2 regions of the Lysinibacillus sp. JNUCC-52 genome follow, and region 2 is predicted to be linked to the other one. Evidence: riboswitches for the same ligand, from Rfam matches in the RefSeq annotation. Region 2 holds a riboswitch; the other holds the start of a gene.

Region 1 (3,813 bases), 240 kb from region 2:
CAATTGCTTTTGGAGATGGAGAGAATGATATTGATATGTTAAAGCAAGTTGGATATGGTATTGCGATGGGAAATGGCAGTGTCGCATTAAAAAATATTGCTGATTATGTCACGTTAGATTCGGATGAAGGTGGCATTGATTATGCATTGCGTAAGCTCCAACTTATCTAGAGTAATAAATATTATTAGAAATAAAATTTTTCTGCTATCGTAATGGCCCCTAAGAGACCCTTTTTAGCTTTTAACATCTACTTCCATAGTATGTGCTCAACGCTACTTATATTTTGGATAGACAGGAATGTTATTAGATTGTATGAATAAATTGGAGTAGATGATCTCGTTGCCATTGTCACATGTATGTAGTTTTCAGTCAGCATATCCGTCACTGGTGGCGGTAAGGGAAATAAAGTGATGTGAAATAGAAATTTAGACTGAAAGAGATAGGGTGATACGGTAAAGAGAGTAATTGTTAAAAACTGAATTTATCAAAAATAAAGTTATGATGATTGTACAATATTAATATACATGTAATAATAATTAAACCTATACAAAAGTAATTGATAGAAATAATTGACTTTAAGAGGCTTATGGTAAGCTAAGATATTGGGAAAATTAAGGCTTTAGGTGGGGTAAATTTATGGTGCATCACGTGCAATCTCTTATTGAACATTACGGGTATTTCGGAATTATTCTTATACTAGTTGGAGGGATTGTCGGGCTGCCACTTCCTGACGAAATTTTTTTAACCTATGTAGGATATAATGTTTATCGTGAAAATTTAGAACATATTCCTGCATTAATAAGTGCTGCAGTGGGAGCTGCAGGAGGCATCACCCTCAGCTACTTTGTCGGTCGTCGATTTGGGTTACCGCTATTACAAAAATATGGGCCGAAAGTTCATATTACTGCACAAAAAATTGAGTTTACGAAAAAACTGTTTGAAAAGATAGGGCCTGTCCTATTATTAATTGGCTATTTTATACCTGGTGTTCGTCATCTAACAGCATATATTGCAGCTATTAATAATTATCCCTATAAAAAGTTTGCTGTTTATGCGTATGCAGGTGCAATAATATGGACTTTCACCTTTATTACTTTAGGGAAAGTACTCGGAAATAAATGGCGTTTTGTTGGCATGTATTTGTCTCAATACAGCCTATATGCCATATTGGTGTTTATCGTATTAATGCTGATTGTGTACTTTGTATTTAAAAAAAGAAATACTATTAAATAAATAGTAAAAAAAGGTCTGCTTCAAATGTTTATTTGGCATTTGAGGCAGACCATTTTTATTTAAATTTAAGGCAAAATAGCAAATGAACGAACAGGGAATCCAGAAGCTTTTTCAGGCTTTGGCACAATATTGAAAATGACTGCCCCTTTGGCTGGTAGCTTATCTAAATTTGTCATCAGTTCAATTTGATATGTATCCTGATCTAGTACAAAATATTCGCCATCTAACGTTCCATTTTTACGGAAATCCGCCGCTGAATCTGTATCGAATGTTTCATGACCGATGGCATTGATTTTCCGTTCTGTAAATAAAAACTGCAACGCTTCTAATCCCCAACCTGGAATATGGTTATGACCGTCTTTATCTTTATTATTGAATAAGTCCTTATCTGGCCAACGTTTACTCCAATCAGTTCGCAGTGCAACAAATGTACCTGCTTCAATTTCTCCATATTCTGCTTCAAAATCTAAAATATCTTGTACGCTTAACGTCAAGTCATTGTTCAATTCTGCTTCCTTGGACTTATCTATAACAATAAGCGGAAGGACAAGTTCTTTTAATTCTAATTCGTCTAAGTAGCGCGTATTTGCAACAAAATGAATAGGTGGATCAATATGCGTTCCATATTGCCCAGGAAACGTAAATTGTTGTGCAAAAAAGCCGTCATTATGAGAAAATAGCGTTTCAAATTTTGCATCTTCAAACATAAAGAAATGAGGAGAGTCTGGCCCGAATGTATGTGTTAAGTCGACCCATTGCTTAGTTTTTAATAGCTGTAATGCTTGTAAAAGTTCATTTGTCATTTTTATTCCCTGCTTTCTTAATTATGAGTGGTGAATCAATTGCGTCATTAAATACGAACATCGAAGTGAAAAAAGAATGATTATTCCCATCGTTACGCTTCAGGCGAACGCTTTCGCGGACAAGCTCAAGCCTACTACATTCAAAAGTTCATAATTTTTCTTAGAAAAACTAATAGGAAATTAACCATTAATTAAAATAAAAAAAGAGCCCTACTTGTAGAAGAGGACTCTCGTGTAACTGAAGTCAGTCTTCTCATCTTTTGGCGAATTTCACCATTTGGAATTAGCACCATGCCTAAGACTGGTTGCTGAGACTTCATAGGGCCAATCCCTCCATCTCTCTTGATAAGAAAAATATATGAATTTTCAGAAATAGTAATAACAAATACTTTAGCATAATTATAAATAGTTTACAAGTTCTATAGGAGTGCATGGTTATAAAAAATAAGTTGCCTTCTTTCTTACCAATATAAAATGATTGCGATACTACAGCACCCACCTTCTGATAAAACAATTCGAATATTGTCTGGCGTATATTTCGCTTCGAATTTCGCTGTAACACCTGCAGAAGAAATGAGTTTTTGGACTTCATCTTGCTTGGAAAGCTGTGCGGCATTTTTAAGATCATGGGCAAACTGATCGGACCCTTCAATTTTCTCTGTTAATAATTGGGCCTGCTGCATAATCGGCTGAATTTGTTTGGCAGATGTCTTCAACTTCAATGTATTAATAGGCGGGTACTGATTTGGGTTTGGAGATGTGGGCATCGCAAGCTGTCCAGGCAAATGGTGAGGGAAAGACGAATTAGCAACGCCCCAATTTGGATATTGATGTACATAAACATAATACGGATAAGGATTGTAATACAGCAGAATTCCTCCAATCTATAGCTAATATCTTAGTGTATCTTATGTAGTGGCATTCTATTTTGTGTTGAAATAGCCCGTTCTTAGCTAACAAAGCTTAGCGTAGTCCTCTTTTTATATATGTTGCAATGAATGTAAAAAAAGTTCGGTACGGAGATAATATTATTTTTATCAGAAAAAATGGCAATCGAAATGGCTGAAATAAAGATGTTTGAATCGAGACAATAATGCAATGGGTGCAGCCATGTAGCAATTTGATAATGCGTATACATTAATGGCAATAGCATAGAGCAAAAAGGATTTGCCACAAGAAAGGGAGAATATGTAATAGAGTCTGTAGAAAAGGGGACGATGGGATGAATCGTTTAAATTTAATTACATTAGGTGTGAAAAATATGGTTGAATCGTTGGCATTTTATCGTGATGGGCTTGGGTTCGAAGTAGTTGTCTATGGGGATGAAGCAAATCCAGATGTTATTTTCTTTAATAATGGAGGAACTAAAATATCCCTTTTCCAAATTGATCGCTTAGTAAAGGATATAAATGAAGCGAATCCACCAACTGTAGGTAATGGCTTTAATGGTATTACGCTTGCCTACAATGGAAAGTCTAAAGAAGAAGTCGATGAAGTATTTTTGTTAGCAAAAAAAGCTGGAGCAAACATTGTAAAGGAGCCTGAAACAGTGTTTTGGGGAGGCTATAGTGGCTATTTTCAAGATCCAAACGGCTTTTATTGGGAAGTGGCATACGGTGATATGTGGGAATTTGATGAAAACGATATGTTAATTATTAAACAATAGATTGGCGGTGCTTTGATGGAATTTTGTCAAAGCACATTTAGATAAACCTGATATAGAGGAGACGGTAGCGTGAAACCATTTTGGGAGAAAGATTACTTAGCTGATACCCAT
Region 2 (3,813 bases):
GAAGGAATCTGTTACATCTGTTGCTAAATTATTGGAAAAAACGACGGAGCGAACGGATAAGCTTGCCCTCACACTTAGCCATATTCAGGAAGAAGTTGCGTCAGGTGAGGAAAACATGGCCCAAACCGAGGGGCAATTTAATAAAATTTTAGATGCCATGACACAAGCGAAGTGTCAAAATGATCGTATGGAAAAAGAAGTGCAAGCTGTGGCACTCATTCTGAATGAGCTTGGCCTTGCATTTAATGAAGTCACAAATTCTGCAGATAAATTAGCGAGTGTTGCCCAAAACTTAAACTAATTGAAATTATTATTAATGGGAGGACCTTATTAAAATACTTTCAATTAAAATTTAATTTAAAATCCGCTTTGCTTTCCGCAGGTAGGATAAGAGCCTTATGAATATTGTGCTCTTGCTTACTTTTACAGAAAGTGAAGCGGATTTTTTTTTGAGGTGCCTGTCTGTGGAGTGCCAGGCACACAAACAATTTCCCGTATCTGAGGTGTCAGGCACACAAACAATTCCCGTCTCTGAGGTGTCAGGCACACAAACAATTCCCGTCTCTGAGGTGTATCTGAGGTGTTATCTGAGGTGTCAGGCACGCAAACAATTCGCCGTATCTGAGGTGCCAGGCACGCAAACAATTCCCCGTACTTTATTTTTGCTAAATTTGTAATGGGTTGAACGTAAATGTTTGCGAAAAAAGTTTATACTAATAGGAGATAAATAAAGAAATTAGGGGCGATTCTTCATGGAAACAATAGTTGTATTAGGTGGCGGAATTACTGGTTTATGTACGATGCATTATTTACAACGTCAAGTATTGGAGAAAAAAATAGATGTAAAACTAGTACTAGTTGAAAAAAATGCTTATTTAGGTGGAAAGCTTCACTCTGCGTATGACCAAGGTTTTATAATGGAAACGGGTGCTGATTCAATTGTTGCTCGGCATAAAGGGGTCATGGAGCTAGTGCAGGAGCTTAATTTTGAACAGGAGCTCGTGTACAACGAAACAGGGGTTTCTTATATCTATACAAATGACGAATTACATGCAATACCAGCAGATTCAACATTCGGTATCCCTATGAGCTTATCTTCTCTTGAAGCGAGTACACTTGTATCAGACGCTGGTAAGCAAATTGCATTACAGGACTTAACGATGCCAAATAAAGGATTTACTAAAGAAAGCTCAATAGGTGAGTTTTTAACGTATTACTTAGGAGAAGAGCTTGTACAAAATCAAATAGCACCAGTATTAGCAGGCGTATATTCTGGAGATCTACATCAACTTTCAATTGCTTCTACACTGCCGTACTTAATTGATTATAAAAATGATTACGGAAGCATCATTAAGGGGTTTGATGCAAATCGCGAACAATTTATGAAAGCTTCCAATAAAAAATTTATTTCGTTTAAAGAAGGCTTATCATCACTGATTGATCGCCTTGAAGAAACATTAACGGAAGTAGAAATTATTAAAGGTGTAGCAACAACAAGTGTAAAGAAACATGAAGGGCAATATACAATTACTTTGGCTAATAATAGAAAGCTTGAGGCTAATCACGTTGTATTAGCGCTACCGAATGATGCGGTGCAAAGCTTATTACAGGACCCATCATTGGATCGTTACTTTAAAGAGTTTACGACAGCTTCTGCCATAACAATTTACTTAGGCTTTGATGTACCAGATGCAGTGTTACCAGCAGATGGAACGGGTTTTATTGTATCGCATAATTCAAATGTGCAATGCAATGCGGCAACGTGGACAAGCCGAAAATGGAAGCATACATCTACTAATAGTAAATTACTTGTACGACTGTTTTATAAGAGCATTAATCCTGCGTACGAAAAATTACGAAAGATGACAGATGAAGAACTAGCAGCTGTCGCATTAGAAGATGTGAAGAAAAGTTTAGGTATTGATGAAAAGCCAACTGTTGTTAATGTTGCAAAGTGGATCGACCAAATGCCGAAATACGATTTAGCACATCATGAAGCATTGAAGGGCTTAACAGCTGAGCTTGCAGAAAAGTATCCCAATTTATCGATAGCAGGTTGCTCTTATTTTGGAGTAGGTATTGGTGCTTGTATTCAAAATGGTAAAAAAATAGGCGAAGAGCTTGCAGAAAAACTAGTATAGTAGTGAAATAAATACGAAAATAGGTATTTTTCTGGAGAAATCTCCTTTGTTAAGTGAAATAGTCTTGACTCTATCGCCTGTAAACGATATGATTCTTTTAATTATTTGAAAAATTCATACTACATTCTTATCGAGAGAAGCCGAGGGACTGGCCCAATGAAGCTTCAGCAACCAACTCATGTCAGGTGCTAAATCCAGAAGACCTTATTGGTCGAAGATGAGAAGGAAAAACAATTACGATTCGTTAAAGCCTTCTTTTTTGTAAAAGAAGGCTTTTTATATTTTGGGAAAAAGGAAAGTGAGGCTTACGTTTATGGGATTGCTAGAAAAGTTAAAAACACATGTGTTAACTGCAGATGGTGCTATTGGTACTGTTTTATATGGCTACGGCTTGGAGTACTGCCATGAAGAAATGAATGTACAGAAACCAGAATTAATTGAAAAAATTCATAGAGAATATATTGCTGCTGGTGCAGATGTAATTCAAACAAATACTTATGGGGCTAATGCTATTAAATTAGCACGCTACGGCTTAGAATCGCGAGTGCAGCAGTTTAATGAAGCAGCGATCACGATTGCTAAACGTGCTGCAGCAGATGGTGGACAATTTGTGTTAGGCACAATTGGGGGTATCCGCGGTATTCGTAAAAGTGATGCTACGTTAGAGGAAATTTTAACGACAGTTGAAGAGCAAGCTAATGTGTTACTTGCAGGCAATCCAGACGGCCTTTTACTTGAAACGTATTATGATTTCGAAGAGTTAAGCGCAACGTTGAAAATGTTACGTGCCAAAACAAAGCTACCAATTATTGCGCAGGTGTCAATGCATGAACCTGGCGTGTTACAAAATGGAATGGCATTAAATTATGCATTGCACGAGCTTGAGATGCTTGGTGCAGATGTAGTTGGCGTAAATTGCCGTTTAGGTCCGCATCATACCATTCAAGCATTCGAAGGTGTTGAACTTCCTGAAAAAGCATTTATGTCTGCCTATCCAAATGCATCATTGCTAGATTTAGAGGATGGGCGTGTCGTATATGAATCAGAAGCAGATTATTTTGGTCGAGCAGCGGTTGCACTAGTTGACCAAGGTGTTCGTTTAATAGGTGGCTGCTGTGGCACAACACCAAAGCACATTGCGGCAGCGAAAAAATATTTAGAAGAGTTAACACCTATTGAAGAAAAGTTAGCTAAGCCAGAAAAAGTGGAGATTGTACGAGAAGCAGAGCCTGCAACATATGAGCCGTTACTTGAAAAGGTGAAACGTGAGCGCTCAGTTATCGTGGAGTTAGATACACCAAGGCATTTAGAGATTGATGGCTTTATTCAAGGGGCGAAAAAATTATATGAAGCAGGCGCTGATGTAGTGATGATGGCAGATAACTCACTTGCATCGCCACGCATTAGTAATGTGGCAATGGGTGCGTTATTAAAGGAAACACATGGTGTTCGACCATTAACGCATATAACGTGTCGTGACCGTAATTTAATTGGATTACAGTCGCATTTGATGGGCTTAAATGCACTTGGTATTCATGATATTTTAGCAGTTACTGGAGATCCGACTAAGGTAGGCGACTTCCCTGGTGCAACAAGTGTTTATGATGTATCTTCTATGGAGCTAATCCAACTGATTAAACAGTTGAATGAAGGTATTTCATTTTCTGGAAAG

What was found. A riboswitch is a leader RNA that binds a small molecule or an ion and turns the genes downstream of it on or off. The one in region 2 is predicted to bind S-adenosylmethionine.
Region 1: linked by a shared signal. The riboswitch ahead of JNUCC52_RS15060 (cyclase family protein) and the one ahead of JNUCC52_RS16275 (bifunctional homocysteine S-methyltransferase/methylenetetrahydrofolate reductase) in region 2 are both predicted to bind S-adenosylmethionine.

What each region holds. Positions count from the first base shown of each region.
Region 1 covers NZ_CP065546.1:3,043,104-3,046,916, forward strand. The annotation lists gene JNUCC52_RS15050 (Cof-type HAD-IIB family hydrolase) at 1-170, shown strand, start outside; gene JNUCC52_RS15055 (DedA family protein) at 637-1,233, shown strand; gene JNUCC52_RS15060 (cyclase family protein) at 1,299-2,036, opposite strand; SAM riboswitch class I at 2,287-2,388, opposite strand; gene JNUCC52_RS15065 (YuzC family spore coat inner layer protein) at 2,498-2,803, opposite strand; gene JNUCC52_RS15070 (VOC family protein) at 3,259-3,702, shown strand; gene JNUCC52_RS15075 (methyltransferase domain-containing protein) at 3,772-3,813, shown strand, end outside.
Region 2 covers NZ_CP065546.1:3,283,991-3,287,803, forward strand. The annotation lists gene JNUCC52_RS16265 (globin-coupled sensor protein) at 1-301, shown strand, start outside; gene JNUCC52_RS16270 (protoporphyrinogen oxidase) at 753-2,141, shown strand; SAM riboswitch class I at 2,266-2,365, shown strand; gene JNUCC52_RS16275 (bifunctional homocysteine S-methyltransferase/methylenetetrahydrofolate reductase) at 2,455-3,813, shown strand, end outside.